One region of the Novosphingobium sp. BL-S-21 genome, then DNA from elsewhere that is predicted to be linked to it. Evidence: riboswitches for the same ligand, from Rfam matches in the RefSeq annotation. Region 1 holds a riboswitch; each other region holds the start of a gene.
What was found. A riboswitch is a leader RNA that binds a small molecule or an ion and turns the genes downstream of it on or off. The one in region 1 is predicted to bind cobalamin.

Region 1 (9,893 bases):
GAACAGGCCGGGATCCGCCAGGGGGTTGCGCAAATACCCCTGCATGGCCGCACCCGCCGCGCCCAGCCCAGCCCCCAGCACCAGCGCCAGGACCGCGCGCGGCAGGCGAAGCTGAAGCAGGATGACCGAGGCGCTGTGCAGTTCCGGGGCGAAAGGATTGATCCACACCCGCCCGGCCAGCAGGGACAGCGGCACCGCGACGACGAGCGCGAGGACCAGCAGCAGGACGAAACGCAGGTTCATGGTCTTGCGGAAACGATCCGCCCGGTGGCTTTTGCGGGGGCCGATGCGGGGCCTGTTGCGGTGCCTGTCGCGGGGGCTGTTGCGGTGCCTGCCCCGTGGGCCGGCGGCATCTCCGTTTCCGCAAGCGCGCGGCGCGCGGCGGCCAGTTCGTCCAGCGCACGCGGGATGGTCGCCCCGCCGCACCAGAGAATGGAGCGGCTGAGCAGGAAACGCCGGGTACTGGTCAGCGCGGAGAGCGCCGGATGATGCAACATTCGGTCCTCCTCGGCGAGCGGATCGCCCACCGCGAAGACCACGCGCGGAGGGTCCGCCAGCACGTGCTCCAGAGGCAGGTAATCGGCCTGGGAAAGGCCCCGCGCGCCGGCAATATTCGTAAAGCCGGTGTGCTTCATCATGTCAACGATCAGGGTCTGGTCACCCGCCACCAGTCCACCGGATTCCCACACTATTGCCGGAAGAAGCGCTGAGCCCGGCGGCGGTGCATCGCGGCGCACGGCGGCGTCGATGCGGGCCACCAGCCTTTCGCCCAGCGCGGCATGACCCGCCAGCCGTGCCAGCGTGCGGACCTGTTCGCGCGCGGCTCCCAGGTCCGAGGCGATCGGCATCTTCACCAGCCGGTAGCCGAGGCGCCGGAATGCCGCCTCGCTCGCGGGGTCGAGGAATGCGCTGGCGACGACCACCCTGGGATGGATCGTCGCCACTTCCTCCACCGTCCCCGAGATCGCCCGGTACCGGCGCGCGCGGGCGATCGGCATCGAACTGCTCTCGGGATCCTGGCTATAGCTGGAGATCGCCAGCAACTGCCCCGGATCCGTCACTTCGGCCAGGATGGCGTCCGTGCAGGGGTTGAGCGAGACGATGGTGGGGCGCTCCGCCCCGCTCTCGCCGTGGCCCGGTACCGCGGGGGCGGCCTCGGTGGTGTCACCGCCCCCGCAGCCCGCCAGCGCCGCCGAGCCAGCCAGAGCCAGCACGACAAGGAACCGGCGGGCCTTGCGCCTGCCCCGTCCAACCGATGTCGTCAGGGCAGACGACAGGATCACATCTTCACCCGCACCCCGGCATAAGCCGCGCGGCCCGGGGTGCCATATGTCCGCACCACTTCGTAGTGTTCGTCGAACAGGTTCTCGACACGGCCGTAGACCTGGATGTTCTGCGTCACGTCGAAGGCGCCGCGCAGGCCGACGACGACATTGCCGCCGAGGTAGTAGGTATTGGCGATGTCGTCATAGCGACCGCCGCCCACGCGCAGGTCCGCACCGAGGCGGAAGCCGTCCGACCAGTGCTTGTCCAGGCTGGCATAGAGGTTCGTCTTGGGACGGCGAGCGAGGCGCGTGCCGGTCACCTCGTTGGTGGCGTCGAGGTAAGTGGCCGAAAGGCTCATGTCGAAGCCTTCCCAGTCGCTCACCTGCATGCCCAGTTCCACGCCCTTCGCCCGCGCGCGGCCGACGTTGTAGTAGTTGAAGGCGGTCAGGTCGTAATCGATCAGGTTCTTCGTCTTGCGGTCGAAGTAAGTGACCGAGAACGTGCCGTGGCCTTCCGCAAAGGGCTGCTCCACGCCGACATCCCACGACTTCGACGTCTCGGGATCGAGCGCGCGGAAGCCGGAATTGGAATAGAGCTGGTAGAGCGACGGCGCCTTGAAGCCCTCTCCATAGCTGGCGCGCAGGATCGGCGCTTCCTCGCTGCCCCCGATCACCCAGGCACCGTTGGCCGAGAAGGTGGTCTTGTGGCCGAAGTCCGAATTGTCGTCATAGCGCAGGCCGCCGTTCAGCGTCAGCCCGGTGACGGGGCGCAGGGTCAGCATGCCGAAGTAGCTGTCGATCGAGGTCGAATCCTTCGAGCCGTAATTGTCGGAGAACTTCTGCTTCTCCGTCTCGGCACCGACGAGAATGCTGGCCATGTCGATGGGGGTGTAGGAGACCTGACCCTCGAAACGGTCGGCGCGGCCATTGGTGGTGTAGGGACCGAAGACGGCATCGTCCGAGATGCGGCGCGTATCGGTGAGGCCATAGCCCAGGCGCGCGCTGAGGCGGCCGTCCAGCCCCTTGTAGCGCAAGTTGGCATAGCCCACGGTGTCGCGCTTCAGGCCCACGTTCAGGGCATCGGCGCCGGTGTTGTCGTAATCGTAATTGGCCTTGGTCCAGTACGTCCCGGCATCGGCGGAAAGACCGCTCACCAGCTCCACTTCGGCGCGGGCGTTGGCGCTCTTGCTCTCGAAGCCGTCCTTCTCCTGGCCGCCGAGGCGCTCGTCGAAAGCGGAGTAGCCGTCGCCCTTGAGCCAGTTGCCGCCCAGCGTCAGGCCCACCGGACCGACCTTGCCCGCCGCCGAGGCGCCGAGCTGCTTCTGGTCGCGCCAGCCGTATTCGGCCTGGCCGCGCGCGGTCCACTGCTCGGTCGGGCGCGCGGTGATGAGGTTGATGACGCCGCCGATCGCGCGGCTGCCCCAGAGCACGCCGGACGATCCGCGCACCACTTCGATGCGGTCAAACTGGCCGACGGTCAGGCTGCCGAAGTCGAAGCCGCCGCCCACGTCGCCGGGATCGTTGATGCGCACGCCGTCGATCAGCACAAGGCTCTGCGCGTTCTCGGCGCCGCGGATGAACACGCTGGCCGGCTGGCCGAAACCGCCCGACTGGGCGAACGTCACGCCCGGCAGGCGGGCCAGGATGTCGGTCGCGGTGACCGCCTGGGTGCGCTCGATATCCTCGCGGGTGATGACCGAGACGGACTGGCCGATCTCGCTGGTGGGGGTTTCGGTGCGCGTCGCGGTGACGACGATACTATCGATTGCGGCTTCATCCGCGAAAGCGGGGGTCGAGACGGCAAGAGCCGTCCCCAGCAGAAACAGGTACTTCACGCGTATTCCTCCAACCTGAACGACTTTGCCGTCCATGGCGGAGACGCGCGCTTTTCCTCATGCGCGTGCTCGCTGCATGCCGGGACACCCCGCCCGGCTGCGGAACGACCGTCAAAGGCAGGTCTCCTGGCTCCCGGATCTTCGCGCCGCCTGCCGCCTTCCCGGTGTGACCCAGTGGCATAGCGTGGCAGGGGCGCTCCCCGGTTACAGTTGCGGGGGCAGCTTCGGACTTGCGCCGAAATTCCCACCAGGGTTCCCTTTTCACGAAACCCGGGGCCCGGCTCCGGGCCACCCATGACGTCGCGAGTGCCGATACTGGGCAGTGGGGGGATTGGCAAGCGGCGCAAAGGGCGGCGCGGCGGTATCGCCGGGGAAGATCGCAAACAAACTCTTAAGCGATTCAGCCTATCGCTGCCCGCTGTACCGCTTCGGGACGCGCCGATTTCCAGGGATGCCGCGCCCGGCAAAGCAGGTTAGGCGCAAGATGCGCGATGACCCGATGGAACGCGAAATCCGCGCTGGCCGACGATGCGCCGAAAGGACCCGAGTGACCGCTGCCGCCCTTCCTGCCTGCACCGAAACCTGGGAGCCGCGCCCCCGCGATTTCCAGGGCCATTTCGTGCGCGGCGGACGCAAGCGGCTGCAACGCAGGCGGCGGCGCTGGACGCTCGGCTCGGCCGCGCTCGTCGCCGTGGCCCTGCCTGCCTTCGCCGCGCCTTCCTTCGCCCCGGCCGAAGCCTGGGACCGCCTCACCGCCTCCGGGACGGAAACCGGCGGCGCGCCCGTTCTGCCCATGCCCTTCGAGCAGGCCGGCGCCAGCTTCCCCGGCTCTGCCTATTACTATCTCGAAGCCGAACAGCCCGTGCTCAAGATAGGCGAAGGCATCCATTCCGACGCGGATGACGGAACCAGCGGCCCCGGCCCGGTCGCCCGCGCCCTGCGGATCGACAATTCCGGGGTGGACCGCAGCCGCGCGCTCCAGTGCCTGACGGCGGCGATCTATTACGAAGCCGCCAGCGAGCCCGACGGCGGCCAGCGCGCCGTGGCCCAGGTCGTGCTCAACCGCGTGGCCCATCCGGCCTATCCCAAGACCGTCTGCGGCGTCGTCTATCAGGGTTCGGAGCGGCCGACCGGCTGCCAGTTCTCCTTCGCCTGCGACGGATCGCTGGCCCGCGCGCCGCAGCGCTTCTTCTGGCAGCGTGCCGAATCCGTCGCCCGTGCCGCGCTGTCCGGCGAAGTCTATACGCCGATCGGGCTGGCGACGCATTATCACACGATCCAGGTCAATCCCTACTGGGCCCCGAGCCTGCACTATCTGACCACGATCGGCGCTCATCGCTTCTATGCCTTCAACGGCGCCGCGGGCCGCCCTGCCGCGTTCCGCTTCGCTTATTTCGGCGGCGAGCCGCTGGCCGCCCCGCATCGCCGCGACGAGTCCGCCGCCTCGGCCCTCGCCACCGCCGCGCTGGACCCGCTGGCCGTGCAGCGCAGCTTCGGCACCGCCGAGGCGCTCCGCCCCGGGCAGGCCGCTGCGCCTTCGCCCGCCATGCCCTCCGCCACCCCTTCCACGGGTGCGGAGCGCGCGCCCGTCTATGCCAGCGACGTGCGGGAACGCGGGGGCGAGTCGCTCTACAAGGCCAGCAACTTGCCCGAGACCCAGGGCGTGCGGCCGGAATATGCCAATTCGGGCAAGTGGATCGCCCAGCCGCGTCAGGAGCAGGCCCGCTGAGGGCAAGTTGGCGCCTTTAGCGATCCGGCGCTTTCATCAATTCGTCACGGGAACGACTGCAAGGTTTCAGCAACCATAGCCCCACACCAAGACTTAGCGGCTTCATCCTATAATACCGGGAGAGACGCCAAGCCCCCGAGCGTTTCCAACAAGAGGCTCGCTTTACCATGGCAATCCGCTTTTCCGCCGCCCGGGACGTCTCCTGCCCGGTGATGGTGCGAGCGCTGTGCCCGTCGGTTTCGCTCTGCGCGGTGAACGACAACGGCGCCGGCCTGCGCGGTGGCCTCCGCCGCGAGCCGGTCGCGACGGCGACCACGGACACGCCGCACCAGCGCATCCTGGCTGAAGCGCTGCGCCACTTCGCCCGCCATGGCCTGTCCGCCGCCGCCCACGCCCGCGCCCATGCCGCCGCCGCGCGGCTTGCGGGCAACGACGGCGAATGCACCCGCTGGATCGCCATCTGCCGCCAGCTCGACCGCCGCATGGCCGACGCCTTCGCCGGACGGATCGCCAGGAACGACTGAAACCGGCCAACCGCCTTCAGGCCCTACCCGCCGCCTTCAGGCCCTGCCAGTCGCTAGAACAGGCGGGCCAGCAGGGGCGGTCCCAGGGTCAGCACCCCGATCAGGGCCGCGGCGATCGAAGCGACCAGCACGCCGCCGGCCCCCAGATCCTTGATCCGGCCGATGGCGGGGTCGAACTCCGGATGGATGCGGTCGCACAGGCCCTCGACCGCGGTGTTGAACGCCTCCGCCAGCCATACCAGGGCCATGGCCAGCACGAGTCAGCGCCAGTCGGCGGCGGAAATCTCCAGCCAGAACCCGGCGACCACCACGCCCAGCGAGGCCGCCAGGTGCAACCGGGCATTGTGCTCGTCGCGCACCAGCCAGCGCAGCCCGCGCCCCGCGAACAGGAAACTCCGCAGGCGCGCCCGCGGGCTGAAACCGGGACTGAAAGGGCTGGAGGTCGGCTTTCCGGGCGGTTTCAGCAAGCAAGTCAGTCCAGCGATTGCGCGACGAGGCCGTGGCGGCCCGTCACGGAGGAGCGATCGGCACGAACGCGGACAGTGTCCGCAACCGGGCTCCTCGGCAAGCACCGCCCGCAGGATCTGCAAGCCGCAACATTTGGAAAAAGGCACGACACGGCCGGTACGTCCACGCTCTCTATAAAGAGCCATGCCGCGACCGCCCGCCCCTCATCCGGGCCGACTCGCACCCTGCGACGCTTGCCTGTCATCCGGACGTGCGAGACAGTGAGCCACCCTCGGGAGAGCACCCGGAGGATGCAATCTGCGCCCGGTCTGTTGCGTGAAACGGCCGCACCACCCTGGCTCAGGGCGCCGTTTCCTGCGCATTTTCGCTCACTATTGCAATTGCGAACTATTATCAGTAAAAACTCGCCTGCCTGCCCTTCGCGCGGGCTTTTCCCGGTTGCAATGTCGGTTCGGGGGGCGTAGGCCGCCCTTCGTTGAACACCGGCACCTGCCTTAGCGGGACAAAGCAGGCCGCCTTTTCGTCCGTTGGTCCCGCCTTTGGGAAGGACAAGCAAGCATCATGGCTCGTAAGAAGATTGCCCTCATCGGCGCCGGCAACATCGGCGGCACTCTCGCGCACCTCGCCGCGCAGAAGGAACTGGGCGATATCGTCCTCTTCGACGTGGCTGAAGGCCTGCCCCAGGGCAAGGCTCTGGACCTGTCGCAGTGCGGCCCCGTTGAAGGCTTCGACGCCAAGATCACCGGCACCAACGACTATGCCGACATTGCCGGCGCAGACGTCATCATCGTCACCGCCGGTGTCGCTCGCAAGCCGGGCATGAGCCGCGACGACCTGCTGGGCATCAACCTCAAGGTGATGAAGTCGGTCGGCGAAGGCATCGCCGCCAACGCCCCCGACGCTTTCGTGATCTGCATCACCAACCCGCTCGACGCGATGGTCTGGGCGCTGCGCGAATTCTCGGGTCTGCCCCACAACAAGGTCGTCGGCATGGCCGGCGTGCTCGACTCGGCCCGCTTCTCGACCTTCCTCGCCTGGGAATTCGGCGTTTCGATCCGCGACGTGAACACGTTCGTGCTCGGCGGACACGGCGACACCATGGTGCCGGTCGTGCAGTACTCGACCGTCAACGGCATCCCGGTTCCGGACCTCATCAAGCAGGGCCGCACCACCCAGGAAAAGATCGACGCGATCGTCCAGCGCACCCGTTCGGGCGGCGGCGAGATCGTCGGCCTGCTCAAGACCGGCTCGGCCTTCTACGCGCCTGCCGCCTCGGGCATCGCCATGGCCGAAGCCTACCTGAACGACCAGAAGCGCATCCTGCCGATCGCCGCCTATGTCGATGGCCAGTACGGCGTTGACGGTCTCTATGTCGGCGTGCCCGCCGTGATCGGCGCGAACGGCGTCGAAGAGATCATCGAAATCGAGCTGGACGGCGAAGCCAAGAGCAACCTTCAGGTCTCGGTCGACGCGGTCAAGGAACTGCTGGTCGCCTGCAAGGGCATCGACAGCACTCTGGCCTGATCCAAGATAGACGCCCCGCCCGCCCCGTGGAACCACGGGGTGGGCGGGGCTTCGGCCTATCCGGCCGTTGATTTTACGATCTGGACGGTTGCACTTCGCGGAATTTGCGCCAAGGCGCTTCCCAAGCCGGAATCGGCCTACACCAGGAACAGGAATTAGGATTCCCCTATGTCCATTCTCGTCAACAAGAACACCAAGGTCATTACCCAGGGTATGACCGGTGCCACCGGCACCTTCCACACCGAGCAGGCCCTTGCGTATGGTACGCAAATGGTCGCCGGCGTGACCCCCGGCAAGGGCGGCACGACCCACATCGGTCTGCCGAACTACAACACCGTCGCCGAAGCCAAGGCCGCGACCGGTGCGACCGCCACCTGCATCTACGTTCCGCCGCCGTTCGCGGCCGACTCGATCCTGGAAGCGATCGATGCCGAGATGGAACTGATCGTCGCGATCACCGAGGGTATCCCGGTTCTCGACATGGTCCGCGTGAAGCGCGCCCTCTCGGGCTCGAAGTCGCGCCTGATCGGTCCGAACTGCCCCGGCGTCCTGACCCCCGGCGAATGCAAGATCGGCATCATGCCCGGCAGCATCTTCTCCAAGGGTTCGGTGGGCGTCGTCTCGCGCTCGGGCACGCTGACCTATGAAGCCGTGTTCCAGACCACGAACGCTGGCCTCGGCCAGACCACCGCAGTCGGCATCGGCGGCGACCCGGTCAACGGCACCAACTTCATCGACGTCCTGGAACTGTTCCTGGCCGACGACGAGACCAAGTCGATCATCATGATCGGCGAAATCGGCGGCAGCGCCGAAGAAGAAGCGGCCCAGTTCCTCAAGGACGAAGCCAAGCGCGGCCGCAAGAAGCCCATGGCGGGCTTCATCGCCGGCCGTACGGCGCCTCCGGGCCGCCGCATGGGCCACGCCGGCGCGATCGTGTCGGGCGGCCAGGGCGGCGCCGAGGACAAGATCGCGGCGATGGAAGAAGCGGGCATCCGCGTCTCCGCCTCGCCGTCGCTCCTGGGTGAAACCCTTGTGGAAGTCCTCAAGGAACTCGCCTGACCCCAATCCCCCGCGGGCGGCGCGAATCTTCGGATTTGCGCCGCCACGGGACCCACACGCGATCCGGCACGTTCGAGATGCCGGACGCCATGCGAACGAAACGGCCCCCTCTCCATCGGGACCATCGTTCCAGATCTAGCTTGGTAGCGCCGGCCGTTTTCCGGCGCGACAAAAGGTGACACCCGATGGGCGACGAAAGTTTCGACTTCACCCCCGATGATGCCCTCGACGGCCCGCAGGCCGGCCCGAGCTGGCAGCGCAAGAACTGGCCGCTCGTAGGAGCGGAGTTCGAGGACGACCTGACCCAGGGCCTCGACCCCAGCGCGCTCAAGGTCCAGATCGAGAAGGCAGCGGCAAAGGGCGGCCAGAAGGTCGACCAGTCCCGCATAGACGAAGCCGCGGCCGACGCAATCCGCGCCATGATGCTGATCCGCACATATCGCGTGCGCGGTCACCTGGCTGCCGATCTCGATCCGCTCGGCCTCAACCAGCGCCAGCTTCCCGCTGACCTCACCCCCGAATACCACGGCTTCGTAGGCGCCGCGCAGGACCGTTCGGTCTACGTCGGCGGCGCACTCGGCCTGGAGTGGACGACCGTTCGCGAGATCGTGCAGATCCTGCGCGCCAACTATTGCGGCAAGGTCGGCCTCGAATACATGCACATCGCCGATGTCGAGGAACGCCGTTTCCTCCAGGAGCGCATGGAAGGGGCGAACAAGGAAATCGAGTTCACCCCCGAGGGCAAGAAGGCGATCCTTCAGGCCGTCGTGCGCGGCGAGCAGTACGAGAAGTTCCTCGGCAAGAAGTACGTCGGCACCAAGCGCTTCGGCCTTGACGGCGGCGAGGCCATGATCCCGGCGCTCGAAGCCGTGATCAAGTACGGCGGCACGCTGGGCGTGAAGGAAATCGTTTACGGCATGGCCCACCGCGGCCGCCTGAACGTGCTCGCGAACGTCCTTGCCAAGCCCTACAAGGTCATCTTCCACGAATTCTCGGGCGGCACCGCCAATCCCGAGGACGTGGGCGGCTCCGGCGACGTGAAGTACCACCTCGGCACTTCGGCCGACCGCGAGTTCGACGGCATCAAGGTCCACATGAGCCTGATGCCCAACCCCTCGCACCTCGAAACCGTCGACCCGGTCGTGCTCGGCAAGGTCCGCGCCTACCAGGCGATCGCCGACGACATCGGCGACGACATCGGCCCGGGCGCCAAGCACAAGCAGGTGCTGCCGGTCCTCATCCACGGTGACGCGGCCTTCGCCGGCCAGGGCATCATCTGGGAGTGCTTCGGCCTCTCGGGCGTGAAGGGCTACAACACCGGCGGTTGCATCCACTTCATCATCAACAACCAGATCGGCTTCACCACCAGCCCGCAGTTCGCGCGCAACTCGCCCTATCCTTCGGATGTGGCGAAGGGTGTCCAGGCGCCGATCCTGCACGTCAACGGCGATGATCCCGCCGCGGTGACTTTCGCCTGCAAGCTGGCGAT
Region 2 (9,893 bases), on a different replicon from region 1:
CCCGCGAGGCCAAGCATGGCGCCCACCAGGACGCCGACCACCATGCGCGGCAGCCGCAGTTCGAACAGGATCGCCTGGGCGACGCGGTCTCCGTGATCGCCGAAGGCCGCGATCGTCCGGCTCCACCCCAGCGCCACCGGACCGATACAAAGCGATGCGGCGGCAACGAGAACCAGCGCCGCGGCCAGAAGGGGGATCAGCGCGGGATGGCGCGCGGGGGGTGAAGCGAGGGGCGACGAACTGGGGCTCTGCACGATAACCTCGCATGCGATCGGCTACCCGTCACGCTTGTGTCCCGGGTCCGTGTTGGTAAGGAGCCCATGACATGGGCATCGGAAAAATCCATCGCTATCTTCGGCTTGTCCCCTGCCTGCTGCTGGCGGGCATGGCCGGCGCAGGCGTGCAGGGCGCTGTTCCGCCTGCCGCGCCCCGTTCCATCGCGGCAGCGAAGCCCAGGCCGCAGCGCATCGTCTCGCTCAACCTTTGCGCGGATCAGTTGATAGTGGCGCTGGCGGATCGCGGCCAGATCGCCGGACTGACCCGCTATGCCTCCGATCCCGACATGTCCGACGTGGCAGACAGGGCGCGGAGCCTGCCCGTATTCGGCGGCTCCGCCGAGGAAGTCATGGCGGCCGATCCGGATCTCGTCATCGGCATGCCCGCAAGGCGCAATTCGGCCATCGCCGTGCTGGCCAGCCAGCACTACACCTCGGTCGATCTCAAGTCCGCGCATGACTATGCTGGAATCCTGGCATCGATCCGCGAGGTCGCCCGTGCGGTCGGCCATCCCGAGCGCGGCGAGGCCATGATCGCGCGGATGAATGCCGGGCTGGCCGGCCTGGGCACTCGGGGGCATGGAAAGGTTGCGGCCTATTACCAGCGCCGAGGCTACATGACCGGCACCGGCACGCTCGTGGATGACCTGATGAACCGCGTCGGCCTCGTCAATCTGGCCGGGAAGCTCGGCAAACCGGCGCTCTCGCAGATGAGCCTGGAGGAAATGGCCGAAGCCCATCCGGACTTCATCGTGATCGACAGTGCCACACAGCGAGTGAGCGATCAGGGGACCGAGATGATCAATCATCCGATCCTGCAGGACATTCCGCGCATCGCCATCCCCCAATCCTGGACGGTCTGCGGCGGCCCTGCCTACGTCAAGGCTGCCAAGGCGCTGGCGGAACAGATCAGCGCTCGCTGACATTTTCGCGCCAGCCGAGCCGTGCTTGCCAGCCGCGCCGTTCGAGTTCGGGCACCAGGTCCGGCTCCCGTGGATGGCCAAGACAGAGCAGCGCGATCAGGCGCCAATGTTCCGGGACGTCCAGCAGGGCCGTGACGAAATCGGCTTCCACCACCGATACCCAGCCCAGTCCCAGGCCCTGCGCGCGGGCCGCAAGCCAGAGCGTATGGATCGCCAGCACGACTGAAAATCCGCGTGTTTCCGGCATCGTCGCTGCGCCAAGGCCGCTCCCGGCCGTCGTCGCCTCGTCGCAGAACACGGCCACGACCTCGGGTGCTTCACGGATCCCGTGGAGCTTCAGCGCGGAATAGGCCGCGCGTAGCTCTTCGCCCATCGCCGCGCCGGCGCGAGTGACTTCCCGATCCGCATGGGCGGCCAGTGCCTCGCGCAATTCCGGCGAGCGGACGCGGACGAAACGCCAGGGCTGCGAATTGCCCACCGAAGGCGCGAGTTGCGCTGTTGCCAGCAGTTCGGCCACCATGTTCTCGTCCAGCGGATCCCGGCGGAAATGGCGCACATCGCGCCGCCAGGCCAGCAACGCGGAGAGTTTATCCTGAAAATCGGGGTCGAACCGGGGCGGCATTTCTAGAACTCGATGCCCGCCTGCGCCTTCACGCCGGAACGGAACGGGTGCTTTACCAGCGTCATCTCGGTCACGAGGTCCGCCGCCTCCATCAGCCCCTCGGGCGCATTGCGGCCGGTGACGATCACATGCTTCATCTCGCCGCGCGCAGTCAGCACTTCCAGCACTTCGTCCAGCGGCAGGTAGTCGTAGCGCAGCACGATGTTGAGTTCGTCCGCCAGAACCATGTCGTAAGCAGGGTCGGCGATCATGCGCTTCACTTCCTCCCACGCCTCACGTGAAAGCTCGATGTCGCGGGCGCGGTCCTGCGTGTTCCAGGTGAAGCCTTCGCCCATCGGCTTGAATTCCACCTGATCGGGAAAGGCATCGAAGACCACCTTCTCGCCGGTGGTCATCGCGCCCTTCACGAACTGGACGACGCCCACTTTCTTGCCGTGGCCGATCATGCGCACCACCATGCCGAGAGCAGCGGTGGTCTTGCCTTTGCCCTTGCCGGTGTGGACAACCAGAAGGCCCTTTTCGACCGTCTTGCCGGCCATGATCTTGTCATGCGCCGCCTGCTTCTTCTTCATCTTCTCGGCGTGCTGTTCGTCGGTACGCTGCACCATGATCATGCTCCAGAGAGTTCGGCGAGCATCACGCCCGCACTGTTGGATCGGGGTTTCCAAAGGCCGCGCTCCTGCGCTTCGGCCAGCCGCGCGGCGGTTTCGCGCAAGGCGGCGGGGTTGGCCTCGGCCATGAAGGTGCGCACCGTCTCGTCTTCGATGAAAGCGGCGTGGACGGCGTCGAAGTGGTGGTCCTTCACCGCATGGGTCGTGGCGGCAAAGGCAAAGAGGTAGTCGACCGAGGCGGCGATCTCGAACGCGCCCTTGTACCCGTGCCGCATCACGCCGGCGATCCACTTGGGGTTGGTGACGCGCCCGCGCACGATGCGGCCGATCTCATCCTCCAGGGTACGGATCACCGGGCGTTCGGGGCGGCTGTGGTCGTTGTGATAGCTGAGCGGCGCGCGGCCCTTCAGATGCTCGACGGCGGCGGCGATGCCGCCCTCGAATTGATAATAGTCGTCGCTGTCGAGCAAGTCGTGCTCGCGGTTGTCCTGGTTCTGGACCACGGCATCGACCGAGGCGAGGCGGGCTGCGAACAGCCCGCGCTCGGCATTGCCTTCGACGCCGCTGCCGTAGGCGTAGCTGCCCCAGTCAAGGTAGACGTCCGCCAGATCGCCGCGCTCGTGCCAGATCTTCTCGTCGATCATGGCCTGAAGGCCGGCTCCGTAGGCGCCAGGCTTCGAACCGAACACGCGCGCACCGGCGCGACGGGTAGCCTGGGTTTCGGCCTCGCCGCCCTCGACAAGAGCGGCGGCTTCGGCGCGGTGGCGTTCTGCGGCGGGGTTATCACCCAGCGGCTCGTCGAGTGCCATCACGGCGCGCGCGGCGCTGTCGATCAGGTCGATCTGCTCGGGGAAGGCATCGCGGAAGAAGCCGGAGACGCGCAAGGTCACGTCCACGCGCGGGCGGCCGAGTTCGGCCACGGTCATGATCTCGAAGCCGACCACCCGGCCCGAAGTCCAGTCCCAGCGTGGGCGGGCGCCCATCAGTGCGAGAGCCTGGGCGATGTCGTCGCCGCCGGTGCGCATGTTGGCGGTGCCCCAGGCCGACAGGGCGATGGCCTGCGGGTATTCGCCTTCGCGCTGGAGGTAGTCCTCCACCAGCAGATCGGCGGACTTGCGCCCGAGTTCCCAGGCAACCGCCGTGGGCACGGCGCGGGTGTCGACCGAATAGAAGTTGCGGCCGGTCGGCAGCACATCGGGGCGGCCTCGTGTCGGCGCGCCGGAGGGGCCGGGCAGGACAAAGCGGCCATCGAGACCGGCCAGTAACGCCTCGGCCTCGCGCGGGCCGCAAAGGTCGATGCGGGGGGCGAGGTCGCTGCCGATGGCGTGAAGGACGGCGGCGGTCTCGCTGCCGAGGTTTCCGCTCGGCGTATCGACCAGATCCGCCGCCAGCAGTTCGAGCCGCTCGACGGTATCGCCATGCGTGCGCCATGGCTCGTCAGAAACAGCTGCGAGTGTCTGCGGCCGCGCGCCGTCCCAGCGATCGCCCATGCGGCAGTCGAGCGGATCGAAGTCCAGCCCCAGATCCGCCGCCATCGCCCGCAGCAGCGAGGCTTGGCCGGCGTGATCGTAGCCGCGCGGTGTGCGGGCCAGAGCCACCAACAGATCGCGCCTTAGCCGGCCCTCGGGCGATTGCGTGAAGACATGCAGCCCGTCGCGGATCTGCAATTCCTTCAACTCGCACAAGTAGTTGTCGATGGCCGAGAGCGCGTCGTCATCATCGCCGCTGGCGCCGGCATCGCGGTCGAGGCCATGGCTACGCGCAAGGTCGAGAATGTCGCGCCGCAGCCGATCGAGGCGGCGTGGGTCCATGCCGGCCGCGAGGTAGTATTCGTCCACCAGCGCTTCCAGTTGCTTGAGCGGGCCGTACGTCTCGGCGCGGGTGAGCGGCGGGGTGAGGTGATCGATGACCACCGCGCTGATGCGGCGCTTGGCCTGCGTGCCTTCGCCAGGGTCGTTGACGATGAAGGGATAGAGCTGCGGCAGCGGCCCGGCGCAGATCTCCGGAAAGCAATCGCGCGAAAGCGAGATTGCCTTGCCCGGTAGCCATTCCAGATTGCCGTGCTTGCCGACATGCACGAGGGCCTGCGCGCCGAAGTCCTGCGCCAGCCAGATATGGAACGCGAGGTAGGCGTGGGGCGGAGGCAGGGCCGGATCGTGGTAGCTCGCCTTGGGATCGATATTGTAGCCGCGCGCGGGCTGCACCGCGATGGCGAGCTTGCCGAAGCGATGAACGGGCAGCCGGAACGCGCCGTCGCGCATGAAGGGATCGGCGGAAGGTTCGCCCCAGCGTTCGAGCATGACCTTGCGCGCGCTTTCCGGTACTGCGGCGAGGGCGGCTTGGTAGGCCGAGAGCGGCAAGGAGACTTCGCCGGCGCGGTCGAGCGAGGTGAGGTCGTTGGTGACGCCTCCGGTCATGATCCGCATCAGCGCGGCGCCGTCATGTGGGGCGTCACCGATGTCGTAACCGGCCGCGGCCAGCGCGGCGATGATGGCGGCGGCGCTGGCGGGGGTGTCGAGACCGACGCCGTTGCCGATACGTCCGTCACGGTTGGGGTAGTTCGCCAGCACCAATGCTACGCGGCGCTCGGCCGGGGCGCTGCGACGCAGACTGGCCCATCCGGCGGCGAGGTCGGCGACGAAATCCACGCGGTCCGCCGCGACGCGGGGGACGACGATGCCGCACTGCGTCACTTCGTCGAAGCGCTCGGCCGCCTTGAAGGCGACGGCGCGGGTAAAGATGCGGCCGTCGACTTCGGGCAGCGCCACGTTCATCGCCAGATCGCGTGGGCCAAGGCCGCGCGCGGCGCCTTGCCAATCGGCTTCCTCGACGCCCGCGAAGGCGACTTGCAGGATCGGGCAGTTGGCCTTTTCCAGAATGCCGGGCTTGCGGTCGTCGCCTGCGGATGAGGAGGCGAAGCTGGTGGCGTTGACGATCACATCGGGCGCCACTTCGCCGAGCAGGCCGCCCAGCCAATCCACCGCGAAGGGCTCACGCAAGGCGCGGACGTGGACGGCGGCGACATTGAAGCCGCGTTCCCGAAGCGCCGCGATCATGGCGTCCACCGCGTCGAGCGTGCCGGCGATCATCAGCGCGCGGTAGAACACCAGCAGCGCCAGCGGCCGGCCTTCGACCCATCCGGCCTGCACCTCGGCAAGCCCGGCGCGCTCCGTGCCTGCAAGATAGAGCCCGGCATCGGCCACCGGCACGGGATCGTCCGGCTCTCCCGCATCATGGCCGATGGCCCGTGTGGCGGTGCGCAGGAAGGAGAGCGCATTGGCGGTGCCGCCCTGCCGCAGATAGTCGCGCAATTTCTCACGCATTTCGGCGGGCAGGGTGGACGCGCGGTCGAGCGCCGGATCGGCCTCTCGCCCATCGGCTATCGCGGCGAAGGCAATGCCGTTCTCGCGCGCGACGCGGGCGATCTCGTCGATGCCGTAGCCCCAGTAGCTCTTGCCGCCGAGCAGGATCACGCACACGAATTTGGCGTGCGCGATCACTTTATCGACATAGAGGTCGATCGAGTAGGGATGGCGCAATTGCAGCAGGTTGGCGAGGCGGACGCTGGGAGCATCGGAGGGCAACCGCGCCGCCGCGCTTGCAAAGCAGGCGAGTTCGCTGTCCGCCACGGTGAGGATCACCATGTCGCCGGGAGACTGGTCGAGGTCGATCGCCTCCTCGCCGTTGGAGATCGTCCCCGGCGTGGCGGACAGCAGGTGCATCAGGCGTTCCCCCCGACACCGCGACAGAACTCTTCCTCGTCATTGCGAGCGAAGCGAAGCAATCCAGGGCGGCTCTGCGTGGCTCTGGATTGCTTCACCCGCTTTGCGGGTTCGCAATGACGAAGTGGGGAGGGGAGCCTAAGCTTCACGCTGCCACGGCGCCGAGAACGTCTGCCAGCCCGGCCTCGATGGCCGCGCGGTCCAGCCCGTTCTGGCCGATCACCACAAGCTGGGTGCGGCGCGCTTCCTGCGGCAGCCAGGCGCGGTCGTAGAAGTGCTGGATGCGCGGCCCCACGGCCTGCACGACAAGGCGGCTCGGCTTGCCGCCGACCGCGACCATGCCCTTCACGCGCAGCACGTCATGCTCCGCGATCAGGTCCTCGAGGCGGGCGAGCAAGGCGTCGAGATCGGCAACATCACCGCCGGAGACAACGAAGCTGTCGAAGTCGTCATGGTCGTGATCCTCGTCCAGCCCGTCGATGTGCGAGGGGCGGGAATCGAGGTCGTCCTCGGCAGCGGCGGTGATGCCCAGCAGCGCGGCGATATCGACCGCGCCGTGGTCCGCGCGCACGATCTTCACGCCGGGACGCGTCTCGGCCAAGACCAGCGTCTCGACGTGGGCGAGGGCGTCTGCGTCGACGAGGTCGGTCTTGTTGAGCACGACCATGTCCGCGCAGCCGAGCTGTTCCTCGAACAGTTCTTCCAGCGGGCTTTCATGGTCCAGCATCGGATCGGCGGCGCGGGCTGCGGCAAGCGCGGCCTCGTCCGTGGCGAAGCGGCCGGCGGCCACGGCATCGGCGTCGATCAGCGCGACCACGCCGTCCACGGTGGCGCGGGTGCGGATATCCGGCCACTGGAACGCCTTCACCAGCGGCTTGGGCAGGGCGAGGCCGCTCGTTTCGATGATGATGTGATCGGGCTTGTTCTCGCGGTCGAGCAGCTTCTGCATGGTCGGCAGGAAATCGTCGGCGACGGTGCAGCAGATGCAGCCGTTGGCCAGTTCGACGATGTCGTCTTCCGGGCAGGCCTCGTCATTGCAGCCCTTCACCAGTTCGCTGTCGACGCCGACGTCGCCGAACTCGTTGATGATGAGCGCGAGGCGGCGGCCCTTGGCGTTCTGGAGCAGATGGCGGATCAGCGTGGTCTTGCCCGCGCCGAGGAAGCCGGTGATGACGGTGGTGGGAACTTTGCTCATATCTCGTCTCCCGTGCGCCAGCGACCTGAAACGGCGGGACGTCCCGTCGCGGGCGCGACGATGGCGGCACGCCGCGACGGACCGGCGCACGGGCGCCCGACGCGATATGCCGCTGCGGCCCCGGCCGCATGCATCACGTCGCTCAGACGGAAGAGTTACCGTGCCTTGGCCATTCCCTGGACCCGGGCAAGAGCGACATCGACGCCGGCAGGTTTCCTGGCTCGCGGGTCATCACGCGATGCACGGCCTTCCCAGGCCTCGCATGACTTAGCGTCCGGCCCAGTGGCTGCGGTGGGGGCCTTGCCCCGCCGCGAATGTGCATCGCGCTCGCCGCTTACAGTTGCAGGGACAGCCGCGGATCGGGACGGCGAACCGTCCTTACCGCGTTCCGGTATTAAGCCCCTTGCGGGGCACCGGCGCGATCTTCGTCCGGTCGCCAGAAGGCATCCCGAACCCGGAGGCGATTAGCCGGGGACGCCCCGCACCGCAAGACCCAGAGACTGCAATCGCCAACTCCGGTTGAAGGAAAGAACGGTGCAGGAGAGCGGCGCCACATCGATGGCAAGCGCTGCGCGCAGCGGCAGATCCAGCGCATGGGAGAGGGCGGCGCGGATCGTCATCGGGTGCGTGATGGCGCAGGTCGGCGCATCGGAGCCGGCAGCGCGGTCCATCCATGCCCCGATCCGCGTGCGAACCTGATCCAGTGTTTCACCCGCAAGCGCGCCTTGCGCGGGTTCGGCCAGCCACCGGCCGAGCTGTCCGGGATCGCTCGCCTCGATCTGCGCGAAGGACAAGCCTTGCCACTCGCCATGATCGATATCGGCAAGCGCCGGTTCGGTCCTGGCCGTAAGCCTCATCGCCGAGGCGGTCTCGGCAGCGGCGCGGGCGGGGCTGGCTTGCAGCGCGGCGTGGTAGCGTTGGGGCAACCTGGCCAGGGCGGCATCGCGTCGCCCTGCCGCATCCAGCGGTTCCGCCGGTTCGGGAAACCGGCCTTCGCGGCTCGACGCCGTGGCGGCAATGCAGATCAGCAGGAGGGGTGTCGCCAAGGGTAAATTCCGGGGGGTCGTTGACGCCGCGGCCCGCGCGGTCCTAAGGAAGCGGCGTCGAGTATCGAAGAAGCCGGTGAGAATCCGGCGCGGTCGCGCCACTGTAATCGCACGGGAACCGTCCCGTCGAGAGCCAGACCTTCCTTCTTGGCAACAGGTTTTCCGGGGACGCGCAATCCCGCCAAGGAGCATGACAATGGCTGTTTCCACCGCAGTTTTCGACGACGCTTTCATTCCCGTGCAGGGCGGTAACGCCATTCCCCTGGAAGACATCGCGCCCTGGGCCGTGCTCGGCACGCTGCTGGCCGTCATCTTCATCTATTTCGTCAGCACCGAACAGGGCGCCTTCTCCCTGTTCCAGGGCATGTACGTCCACGAATTCGTCCACGACGGGCGTCACCTCCTCGGCTTCCCCTGCCACTGAGGCGGTGCACATGACCAGGGACTTGCTCTGGCGCGGGATGCTTGCCGGCATTCTGGGCGCGCTTCTCGCCACGCTTTTTGCGCGTGGCTTCGCCGAACCGCAGATCGATCTGGCGATCGGTTACGAGGAAAGCCACTCCGCGCATGATGCCCCGTCCGGCCATGCCGGGATGGCCATGCCCCACGCCGGCACGCCGGCCGAGCCGCAGGAAGAGGAACTCGTCAGCCGCGATACGCAGAAAGGTGCGGGACTGGTGACCGCGCTCGTGCTGTACGGCGCTGCGGTGGGCGGGATCTTCTCGCTCGTCTTCGCTTACGGCTACGGCCGCATGGGAAATCTGGGCCCGCGCAGCTTCGCACTCATGCTGGCCGCGCTGACGTTCGCGCTGGTGGTGCTGGTACCGGCGATCAAATATCCCCAGACCCCGCCAGCCGTAGGCAAGCACGAAACCGTGGCCCTGCGCACTGCCGCCTATTTCGGCATGATCGCGCTGTCGCTCGGCGCGGCCGTCGTGGCAGCGCGTATCAGGAGCGCCCTTGCACGACCGGGACGCGGTTTCGATGCGACGCTGCTCGGTCTTGTGATCTATCTGGGCCTGGTGGGCCTGGGGCAGTTCCTGCTGCCTGCCGTGAACGAGGTTCCCACGGACTTCCCGGCCGTGCTTCTGTGGAACTTCCGCGTGGCCTCCATCGGCACGCAGCTGGTGCTATGGGCGACGATTGGCCTCGCTTTCGGACTTTGGGCCGAGCGCGTGCTGCAGAAGGCAAAGTGCTGATCGTTCAATCGGTTGGAGTGCAGAGCTGCCTGGTTCAGGAACTCTGCACTTTGGCCACGAGACGGAGCGGCGCACGGCTCATCTCGTTGCCCGCCTGCGTGGCTTTCTGGAGCACTCTCAAGAAGACATCGCGCTCGTCGCGCGACAGGTGGACGACGAGATCGTCCTGAACCTTGTCGACCCAGGGCTCCGCGATATCGAGCGTCACCAGTCCGGCACTGCTGAGCATGAGCACTCGCGCCCGCCGGTCGGTGGGGCTGACTTCCCGGTCTACGAGGCCTTTCTGCACCAGCCTGTCGA
Region 3 (9,893 bases), on a different replicon from region 1:
CCGACAGGCACCAGAGGGTCATCAGCAGCCCGACGAAGACGCCGAGCCAGCGATGAAGGACGAGGATGGGGCGCGGCAGCAAGCTGCGGGGCAGCAGGCTACCGGGCGCCTTGGAAGGCTGAAGCGCGGCCACGGCGTCAGAAACTCAGGCCGTATTGCATCCGCAGCGTGCGCGGCACGCCCCGGTTGAAATAGAGGAAGCGGCTGTTGCTGCCATCGAGCACGCCCTGGTCGGTCGCGGCCGAAAGGTAGCCGCGCGTGGCATATTCCCGGTCGAGCAGGTTCTCGATATTGACGCCGAAGCGGTTCCGCCGCGCCGCCCCATCGACGTAAAGATAGGCGCCGACATCGAGCAGGGCGTAGTTGCCGTAGTTCCGCCGCCCCGCGCCGGATGCGGTCGACCAGACATCGCCGATCCAGCTGGCGTTGAGGCTCGCGCCGAAGGGCTGGTCTTCGGGCGCATAGGACAAGGCGGCCTTGGCATATTGCTTGGGGTTGCGGTCCAGCTGCGTCGATGCGCCCTTTTCGCGCACGCGGGCATATGTGTAGCTGGCCGAGATGCTCCAGCCGCCCGGCCAGCGCGCGTCGAGTTCCAGCTCCGCGCCTTGCGAGCGGACCTTGCCGTCGAGGTTGGCGTAAGTGCCGCCGGGGAAGGCGGGATCGTCGTAGACGCTGTCGATCATGTCCGTGATGCGCCGGTCGAAATAGGTCGCCTTCCAGCCCAGCGAGGCCGCGCCCAGCGGCAGGATGCCGCCTGCCGAGAGGTTGAGCGAAAGGCTCTGCTCCGCCTTGAGGTTCGGATTGCCCACCTCGCAGCAAGGGTCGTTGCCGTAGAGCTGCGAGGCGTCGGGCAGCACGAAGGCGGTACCGCCGTTGGCTTCCAGATAGAGCGCCTCGGCAAAGTCGTAGCGGCCCGAGACGTTCCAGATCGTCTTGCGCGCGCCGTCCGTGCGATTGTAGCGCAGGCCCGCCGCCAGGCGGCCCTTCGACGAGATCTCGTCGGTGGTGCGAAGCTGCAGGATCCCGGCGTGGACCTGCTCGCTGGTCGGCGCGATCAGCAGCACGTCGTCCCGGCCGCTGAAGTTCTGGAAGTCGTAGCCCAGCAGGTATTCCAGGCCGGGGTGCAGATGCAGCTTCATCACCGCGCTGCCGCCCCAGTCGCGGTAGCCCCAGAAGGTGCCGGCGGGGTAGATCACCTGGGGCTGATGGTCGGGCAGCGAATTGCGGATCTGGATGTAGGCGGTCTTCCAGTCGTGGAAATAGCCTTTCAGGAAGAACTGCACGCTGTCGCTGCCGGTGTAGTCGAGCCGCAGGCTGGCCACTTCCTCGTTCCGGTCGTTGCGGCTCTCGCGAATGCGGGTGGGGGATAAGTTGTCGAGCTTCGCCTCGGTATGCTGGTACTGCGCGTTGAGTGCGAGATCCGGCGCCAGCGCGTACTGGTACTTGAGCCCGGCCGACCACAAGTCGTAGCCGAGGTGCCGGTCGGTGAGGCTGGGCTGATAGGCGCTGTAGGGCAGGTAGCCTTCCGAGCGATTGTGCGAGGCATAGGCCACGAAGCGGTGGTCGCCCAGGGCGCCGCGCGCATAGCCGTCCAGGGTCGTGCCGCCCCAGCTGTCGACCGAGGCATTGACCTGGCCGCCCGGATCGTCGGAAAAGCTGCGCGTCACCACGTTGATCACTCCGGCCGAAGCCTGGGTGCCGTAGAACAGGCTCTCTCCGCCGCGCAGGACCTCGATCCGCTCGATCATGCTGGCGGGCAGCGTGTCGTTGGGCGAGGTGCTGCCGTACAGGCGGTTGTTGAGGCGGATGCCGTCCATCGTCCAGAGCACGTCCTGCGTGCGCGAACCCTGCAGCGAGACGTCGACGTAAGTGAATGGGCCATTGCGGCCACGCACGTAGAGGCCGGGTACCTGGTCCAGCGCCTTGGTCACGTCCACCGCGCCGCTGTTGCGGATCTGCCGTTCATCGACGGTGACGACGTCGTTGCCGTAGCGGGAGAGTTCCTGCGGCAGCGTCTCTTCCAGGCTCTGCCCGGTGACGACGATCGAAGGGCCATCCGCCTCTGCGGCATCGGCCTCCTGGCCTTCGAACTTCCGGCCCTCGACCTTCCCGCCATCCGCGGCCCGGGCCTGCGCGGCGCAGGCGAGAGTCAGCGCCGCGGCAAGCGCCGCGTGCGAAACGGTTGCGATCTTCATTTCATTCCCCTGCCGGGCGCCAAGCGAGCTTTTGGCAAGGGTCTGCCACTCGCGAACCCAGGCCCGCGAACGACCGGCGCGTCGACCGGCCGGGCGCCCGGATTCGGGACGACCGCTCAGCGCACCGTGCGGCCCTTGCCGCTGGTTCGTCGCTCAGACGGAAAAATCACCGTGCCCCGGCCATCCCCTGGACCAAAGCAAGAGCGACCGTACGCTGGCAGGTCTCCTGGCTCACGGGTCATCGCTCGATGCACGGCCTTCCCAGGCCTCGCAGGATTTAGCGTCCGGCCCAGTGGCTGCGGCAGGGGGCATTGCCCCGCCGCGTGATGTGCATCGCGCTCACCGCTTACAGTTGCAGGGACAGCCTCGGATTCAAGAGGAAGCCTCTCTCACCGTGTTCCCTATTAAGCCTCTTTCGAGGCACCAGCGCGATCATTACCCGCCCTCCTTGCGGAAATGGCGGACGCGATGAGCTAGCCGGGGCGTGCGCCCTGTGCAAGCGGGATGTGTTCGCGTGGGCGAAGCCGGCCAGAGCGCGCCCGTTCCGGTTCACGTCCGTTCCGAGCGGCGTTATCGCGGCGGTGGAAAGTCAGTCGTTCTTGTCGGGACGGCCGGAGCCGACGTCGTCGCGCGGCTTGCCCTTGGCGGTGCGCTGGGACTGCGCATTGGCGCCCGACAGCACCGGGCCGCAAGCGGCGGACTTGGCATCGCCCACGTCCACGAAGGCGAGCAGGCCCGCCACCGGCGTCGCCGCCACGGCCAGTCCAAGGCCCACCCCGGCGCGGCCGAGCAATTGCGGGCTGATGACCTGGAGGGAGGGCTTGGCGAAGCGGCCGCCGATGCCGACAGGCGACTGCCCGGAAAACAGGCTGAACTTCTTGCCGTCCGCGCGGAAGCCCATGTCGAGCGCCTCGGTGTCGAAGCTGAAGCCGCCGCGCCCGGTGATGACGTTTTTCGACGTGTCGATCAGGATCGGGTCGGCCGCCGCCGTGCCGCCTCGCACCGTGAAGGCCACCAGGCCGCAGTTGAGCTGGACGGGCTTCTTCAGCTTGCCCTCGAACATCTTGGAGGCGAATGTGCCGAGGTCCAGCTCGGCCAGCTGCACGTTGCGCGTCCAGAACGTGCCGCGGGGCATGATGAAGGCGATCCGGCCCGATGCCGAAGCGAGCGAATCGTGGATCGTGTCGCCGCGGCCTTCCAGCTTGATGCGGCCGCCGATCGTGCCGGTCGTGCCTGATTCCACCACGCCGTAGCCGGCCAGCAGACGGCCCATCGGCGTGGACTTGAGGCGAATATCGTAGCTTACGGCCGAGGGGCGCTGACGCGTGTCGAACACCAGATCCGAGGCGACATCGCCGCGCGCCATCGAGAATGTCAGCGGCGACAGGGCCAGTCGTCCCCGGTCGAGCGAGAGCTTCAGGGCGATGTTCTGCACCGGCACATTGCGTGAGCGGACCACGCCGACCTTCCAGTCCAGCCCGGCGTCGAAGCGCTGCATCGTCTCCACCGGCAGGGCGGCGTCCGGCAGGACGCGTTGGGCGCCCGCGCCGGTGGCGGCGGCCGCGGCCACGGCGCCTTTCGATGCCACGATGTCCGGGTTGTAGCCGATGAACGGCGCGGCATCAACGATGTCCAGCCGCCTGGTCGCCAGCACGGCATCCAGCCGCAGCCGCTCGGCATTGGTCACCGTCAGCTTGCCCGAAAGGTCGGACTGGCCGAACGTGCCGGTCATGCCGGTGAAGCGATAGGTCTCCCCGTCCTTCACCAGCTGCGCTTTCAGTGCGTAGCGGCGGGTCTGGGGAATGGCGACGTCGATGATGCCCAGCAGTTCGGACAAGTCGCGCCCGCGGGCGCGGACCTTGAGCGGCACGTCCTCGAAATCGGCGATGGAGGGCAGGGTGCCCGAGACGTCGACCTGGTTGTTCGCCGCCCAGGCCGTGAGTTCCAGGGCGTTGCTGCCGCGATTGACGGTGGCGTCGGGGGAGAGCAGCCGGGCGCTCACGCGGAACGGGGTGCTGCGCAAGGTGCCGTCGCCGCGCAGCGAGACGGCCTTGCCGATCCTGGCATCGGTGGAAGTGACGGGATCGACCACGAGATTGGCAAGCAGCGGCATCTGCGGGTCGAGATAGCGGACGCGGGTGTCCGATATGGTGGCGCGGTCGATCCGGGGGAACTCGAAGGGCTTGCCCCCGCCGCCGCTGCCGAAAGTCCAGCTGTTGCGGCCATGGGCCTTGTCCCATTCGAGGTCCACGGCGCCGCCCTGAAGGTCCAGCGTATGAACGTGGCGACGGCCGAACAGCAATGAAAGCGGGGCGATCCGCGCCTCGATATGGCGGGCGGCGAACATCTGCGGGCGGCCCGCCCATTCCGGGTTGGAGACGCTCAGGCCGTCAGCCAGGAACTTGATGCGCAGCGGTGCGAAGTAGAGCTGGAAGTCTCCGCCCACCCTTACCTGCCGCCCGGCGGCCGAGCTGGCAATGCGTTCGAAGGGGTGCTTCAGGAACCGGCCCTTGGTGATGAAGAGGACCAGCCAGGCCGCGAAGACCAGCGCGACGATCGCGATCAGCACATTGCGCAGGATGCGCAGCAGACGGGTGCGGTCCGGCCGCTTGCCCGGGCGGCGATGCCCCGTCTCTTCCCGTGCATGGTCCTGCACATCGATCTGCGCCGCTGCATCCATGTGGGCCTAAGCGCCGACGAGCCGTTTGGTTTCCCGGCAAGGCGCAAGTCCCGCACGTCCGGGCGAAAAATCCCCGAAAGAGCCCAATCGGGCGGAGCTGAGGGGACGGCACGTCATACCTTGGCATGGTTGCGCAGGCGCCGAAAACTGTCAGCTTCGTGGGCACCCTTCGCCAGGAGAGGGGTTTGAACCCTTCGGTGCCCCATTCGATGTCCCGACACGAGGTGAAACATGGCCAGGAACGTTGCCGAACAATTCATTGCCACGCTGGAAGCCGCCGGTGTCAAACGAGTCTACGGCGTGGTCGGTGACAGCCTCAACGGGCTGACCGATGCCATCCGCGCCCATGGCCGGATCGAATGGATCCATGTTCGCCACGAGGAAGTGGCCGCCTTCGCCGCCGGCGCCGAGGCTCACCTGACCGGCAGCATCGCGGTCTGCGCGGGAAGCTGCGGACCGGGCAACCTGCACCTCGTCAACGGCCTGTTCGACTGCCACCGCTCGCGCGTGCCGGTGCTGGCCATCGCCGCCCAGATTCCTTCGCCCGAGATCGGCTCGGGCTATTTCCAGGAAACCCATCCGCAGGAGCTGTTCCGCGAGTGCAGCCATTACTGCGAGCTGGTTTCCGATCCTTCGCAGATGCCGCGCAGCCTGGAAATCGCGATCCGCACCGCCATCGGCGAGCGGGGCGTCTCCGTCCTGGTCATCCCCGGAGACGTGGCGCTGAAGCCCGCCGCCAACGAGGCCTGGCCCAAGCCGCTGGGCCTGCTGCCCAAGCCGCCGGTGGTCGTGCCCGAAGAGGCGCAGCTCGATGCCCTGGCGGCCATGCTGGAGCCGGACAAGCGCGTGACCCTGCTCTGCGGCTCGGGCTGCGAAGGCGCGCACGACGAACTCCTGGCCCTGGCGGAAAAGCTCAAAGCGCCGATCGTCCACGCGCTGAAGGGCAAGGAGCACGTCGAGTACGACAATCCCTACGACGTGGGCATGACCGGGCTGATCGGCTTTTCCTCGGGCTACTACGCGATGATGGATACCGACATCCTGTTGATGCTGGGCACGGACTTTCCCTATCGCCAGTTCTACCCCACCGGCTCCGATGTGCGGACCCTGCAGGTCGACATCCGGCCCGGCCAGCTCGGCCGCCGGGCCTCTCTGGACCTGGGCGTGGTGGGAGACGTGGGGGCGACGATCCGCGCGCTGCTGCCGCGCCTGCCGGACAAGCCGGACCGCAAGCATCTGGACAAGGCGGTCGAGCACTATCGCCGTACCCGCAAGGACCTGGACGGGCTGGCCGAAGGCAAGCCGGGCAAGACGCCGATCCATCCGCAGCAAGTGGCCAAGGCGCTCAGCGACCTGGCGTCCGAGGATGCCGTCTTCACCTTCGATGTCGGCCTGCCCACGGTATGGGCGGCGCGCTACTTGCGGATGAACGGGAAGCGGCGGCTGATCGGCTCGCTCTGGCATGGCTCCATGGCCAATGCCATGCCGATGGCGCTGGGCGCGCAATGCGCCTTTCCCGGTCGGCAGGTGATCTCGCTATCGGGAGACGGCGGGTTCGCCATGCTGATGGGAGACCTGCTGACGCTGCGCCAGTACCGCCTTCCCGCCAAGATCGTGGTCTTCAACAACGGCACGCTGGGCTTCGTGGAAGTGGAGCAGAAGTCCACCGGCTTCCTGCCTTTCGGCACCGAACTCGACAATCCGAACTTCGCGGCCATGGCCGAGGCGATCGGCATCAAGGGAATCCGGCTGGAAGACCCGGCCGACGTCGAAGTCGGCCTGGCCGAGGCGCTGGCCCATGACGGTCCGGTGCTGGTCGATGCCGTGGTCGCCCGGACCGAGTTGCCGATCCCGCCCAAGATCAATGCCGAGATGGCCAAGGGCTTCACGCTCTACATGCTGCGGGCGGTGATGAGCGGGCGCGGCGACGAACTGGTCGATCTGGCGCGCACCAACCTCTGGCATTGACTGGGCGTCGCTGCGGCCGGCGCGGGAACGCCGGCCGCCCGGCGCGCCTTCAATAGACGCAAATCTTGCGGCTGGCACCCTGGACCCAGCAGGCGGGATCGCGCGGGCTGCGCGTGAAGGCGCCTTGCGGCACCATCCGCGCGCCGTTGTCGTAGTCCACCGTGATGCGGTTCGGCGCGGTCTTGTCCGCGTAGTAGGCCCGGCCTTCCACGTCGATGGCGAAGCTGCCGTCGCCGTTGCGGGGATAGAACGTGCAGACCTTGCGCGGATCGCCGTCCAGCACGCATTGCGCCGGGCGGCCCTTGCTGACGGTGCCGCCGTCATAGTCGGCCACCGGCTTCAGCGGGCTGCCGACATGGAGTTCGTTGCCATGGCTGTCCTTCACTTGCGCGCCCGCGGGTGCCGAAAGGGCGGCGGCCAGGGACAATGTCAGGGCCGGAAGGCGAAGCGCGCGCATGATGATTCTTTCAAGTTTCAGGGGCAGGTTTAAGGGGCGAAATTCAGGGGGCGGATACAGAAGGTTGACCTTCGCTGATCGCATCCCGGCAGGGGCGCGGGCAAGGGGTGAACGGGAAATGTCATGATCGGTGCGTGCCGGAGGGGCGCCGCTGTTTACGCGGCGCTGGGCGCGCCCTGGCGAAACCGTGCTTGGCCTGGTTGCCAAGCTCCTTTAAGGGGCCGGGCCAGTGGCCGCCCGGGGACCGGGATCGGCCCTGTGTGGCAGGTTTCGGACAGGCCCCGGGCACGACCAGCAGGAATTTTCGGATGACGGTTTTCAGATGATAGGCGCAAAAGACCTGATCCAGCTCGGCACGCTGGTGGCCGCGCAGCACGGCTGGGCCGCGGCCAAGGCGTTCAAGGCCTACGAGATGCCGGATGCCGACAAGGCCCGGCTGGCGGCCTGCGCGGTGGAGATCCTGAAAGTCTTTCCCAAGGCCGCGAGCGAAGATCGCGCGGCTTCTGCCTGGCTGAGCGCGGCGCTGGCGGTACAGCTCGAACGGCACCTTTCGGCGCCCGTGCAGGTGGTGGCCGGGGTGCTCTCGGTGGATGGAACGCCGGTTCATGGCCGCCGCGAGCCGGTGGACGGCCCCGCCGTGTTCGGCGCCGAGGACCTGCACTGGAGCGGGCACGTCTGGGTCATGGTCGGGCCTTACGTGACCGATATCGCCATCTTCCGCGAGGCTGCTTCCGCCAACTGCCCGGCCGAACTGGCGCGCCACGTCCATTCGGTGTTCGGACCGGACAAAGGCCTCTACGTCGATCACTGGCGGCGCACCAGGCGCTCGGGCCTGGGCTACGAGCCGCAATATGTCCTGAGCAGCGAGGAAGTGACGCGGCTGATGGGCGGCGCCTACCGGCTGATTTCGCCGGCCTGATTTCCGGAAGCCCGTTCGCCGGCGGCCAGCAGGCGGCGCACCAGCCCGTCCAGGGTCAGCCGCTCGGCGTGCGGCGTCAGGGCCAGGGCGGCCTCGGGCATGACCGGATAGGCGGCCTGTGCGGGGTCCTGCACGATGGCCATGCCTCCGGCCGCGGCCACAGCGGCCAGGCCCTCGGCGCCGTCATGGTTGGCGCCGGTGAGCACGGCGCCGATCAGCCCCGGGCCATAGGCATCGGCGGCGCTTTCGAAGAGCACGTCGATCGAGGGGCGGGAAAACTGCACCGGCCCCTCCACCGAAAGCGAGATCGTGCGATCCGCCTCCACCAGCATGTGATAGTCCGGCGGGGCGAAGAGGATCGTGCCCGGCGCGGCCGGTTCCTTGTCGTCGGGCTCGCGCACGTCGAGCGGGCAGCGGGCCGCGAAGAGCGAGGCCAGCACGTTGCGACGCTGGGGCGGGACATGGACGACGACCAGCACCGGCAGCGGATAGCCGCGCGGAAGCTGCGGCAGCACATGCAGCAGCGCTTCCACCGCGCCGGCCGAAGCCCCGATGACCACCGCACGCGGCGCGCTCGGGGCGCTTTCGGTCATGGATCGCGCCTCTGGTAGATCTTCTCCTCGCGCACGAAAGCGCTGAAGGCACCGGCATATTGCGAGAAGCGCAGGCTTTCCCGCGCGCCCAGCCCCAGGAAGCCCTTGCGTGCCAGCGATTCCCGGAACAGCCCCACCGCGCGGTCCTGCAATTCCCGGTCGAAATAGATCATGACATTGCGGCACGAGATCAGGTGCATCTCTGCAAAGACGGCATCGGTGACCAGGCTGTGGTCGGAAAAGACCACGCGGTCGCGCAGGCTCTTGTCAAAGACGGCGCGGCCATAGGCGGTGGAATAATAGTCGGAGAGCGAGGACTTTCCGCCCGAAAGCTGGTGGTTCTCGGTAAAGGCCCGGATCCGGTCGAGCGGGTAGATGCCGCGCGCGGCGGCGTCCAGCGCTTCCTGGCTGATGTCGGTGGCGTAGAACAGCGTCCGGTCCTCCAGCCCTTCCTCGCGGAACAGGATGACGAAGGAATAGAGTTCCTCGCCGGTGCTGGACCCCGCGATCCAGACTTTCAGCGAAGGGTAGGTGCGCAGATGCGGCACGACTTTCTCGCGAATGGCGCGGAAATAGGCGGGATCGCGGAACAGTTCGCTGACCTGCACGGTCAGGAAGCCGAGCAGGCGCGTGACGATGGCGGGATCGCGCAGCATCCGGTCCTGCAGCGCCGAGAACGTCGGCAGGCCGAGCTGGTCGCGGGCCTGCCGCAAGCGCCGTTTCAGCGAGGCCTGGGCGTAGCCCCGAAAATCGTAGTGGTAACGGCTGTAGAGGGCCTCCAGCAGGAGGCGGATCTCGATATCCTCGATCTTCTCCTCCTGGATCCTGTCGTTCTCCATCACGATCGTCCCGCGCCGTGCTTCATCGGGGCATCCAGACCCGGACCAGCGAGAGCAGCTTGTCCACGTCCAGCGGCTTGGACATGTAGTCGTTGGCGCCGGCCTCGATGCAGCGTTCCTGGTCGTCGGGCATGGCCTTTGCGGTCAGGGTGATGATCGGCAGCTTGGCCCAGCGCGGGTCCTGGCGGATTTCGCGCGTGGCGGTGAGCCCGTCCTTCACCGGCATCATCACGTCCATCAGC

Region 2: another riboswitch for cobalamin. It lies ahead of cobW (cobalamin biosynthesis protein CobW); the one in region 1 lies ahead of ACZ1J6_RS08465 (TonB-dependent receptor domain-containing protein).
Region 3: another riboswitch for cobalamin. It lies ahead of ACZ1J6_RS00720 (TonB-dependent receptor plug domain-containing protein); the one in region 1 lies ahead of ACZ1J6_RS08465 (TonB-dependent receptor domain-containing protein).

What each region holds. Positions count from the first base shown of each region.
Region 1 is NZ_CM145496.1:6,731-16,623, reverse strand. Features, by position in the region: gene ACZ1J6_RS08475 (FecCD family ABC transporter permease) at 1-243, opposite strand, end outside; gene ACZ1J6_RS08470 (ABC transporter substrate-binding protein) at 240-1,283, opposite strand; gene ACZ1J6_RS08465 (TonB-dependent receptor domain-containing protein) at 1,280-3,100, opposite strand; cobalamin riboswitch at 3,200-3,411, opposite strand; gene ACZ1J6_RS08460 (cell wall hydrolase) at 3,648-4,829, shown strand; gene ACZ1J6_RS08455 (hypothetical protein) at 4,997-5,353, shown strand; partial or broken gene ACZ1J6_RS08450 (diacylglycerol kinase family protein) at 5,407-5,820, opposite strand; gene mdh (malate dehydrogenase) at 6,383-7,345, shown strand; gene sucD (succinate--CoA ligase subunit alpha) at 7,514-8,404, shown strand; gene ACZ1J6_RS08435 (2-oxoglutarate dehydrogenase E1 component) at 8,590-9,893, shown strand, end outside.
Region 2 is NZ_CM145495.1:1,085,182-1,095,074, forward strand. Features, by position in the region: gene ACZ1J6_RS04250 (FecCD family ABC transporter permease) at 1-254, opposite strand, end outside; gene ACZ1J6_RS04255 (ABC transporter substrate-binding protein) at 326-1,198, shown strand; gene bluB (5,6-dimethylbenzimidazole synthase) at 1,185-1,820, opposite strand; gene cobO (cob(I)yrinic acid a,c-diamide adenosyltransferase) at 1,823-2,428, opposite strand; gene cobN (cobaltochelatase subunit CobN) at 2,431-6,153, opposite strand; gene cobW (cobalamin biosynthesis protein CobW) at 6,299-7,348, opposite strand; cobalamin riboswitch at 7,538-7,780, opposite strand; gene ACZ1J6_RS04280 (histidine phosphatase family protein) at 7,813-8,394, opposite strand; gene ACZ1J6_RS04285 (CbtB domain-containing protein) at 8,591-8,818, shown strand; gene ACZ1J6_RS04290 (CbtA family protein) at 8,829-9,593, shown strand; gene ACZ1J6_RS04295 (MarR family winged helix-turn-helix transcriptional regulator) at 9,628-9,893, opposite strand, start outside.
Region 3 is NZ_CM145495.1:180,365-190,257, forward strand. Features, by position in the region: gene ACZ1J6_RS00715 (PepSY domain-containing protein) at 1-133, opposite strand, end outside; gene ACZ1J6_RS00720 (TonB-dependent receptor plug domain-containing protein) at 138-2,195, opposite strand; cobalamin riboswitch at 2,395-2,636, opposite strand; gene ACZ1J6_RS00725 (AsmA family protein) at 2,785-4,875, opposite strand; gene poxB (ubiquinone-dependent pyruvate dehydrogenase) at 5,107-6,843, shown strand; gene ACZ1J6_RS00735 (hypothetical protein) at 6,893-7,300, opposite strand; gene ACZ1J6_RS00740 (hypothetical protein) at 7,623-8,219, shown strand; gene ACZ1J6_RS00745 (chemotaxis protein CheB) at 8,195-8,812, opposite strand; gene ACZ1J6_RS00750 (CheR family methyltransferase) at 8,809-9,651, opposite strand; gene ACZ1J6_RS00755 (response regulator) at 9,674-9,893, opposite strand, start outside.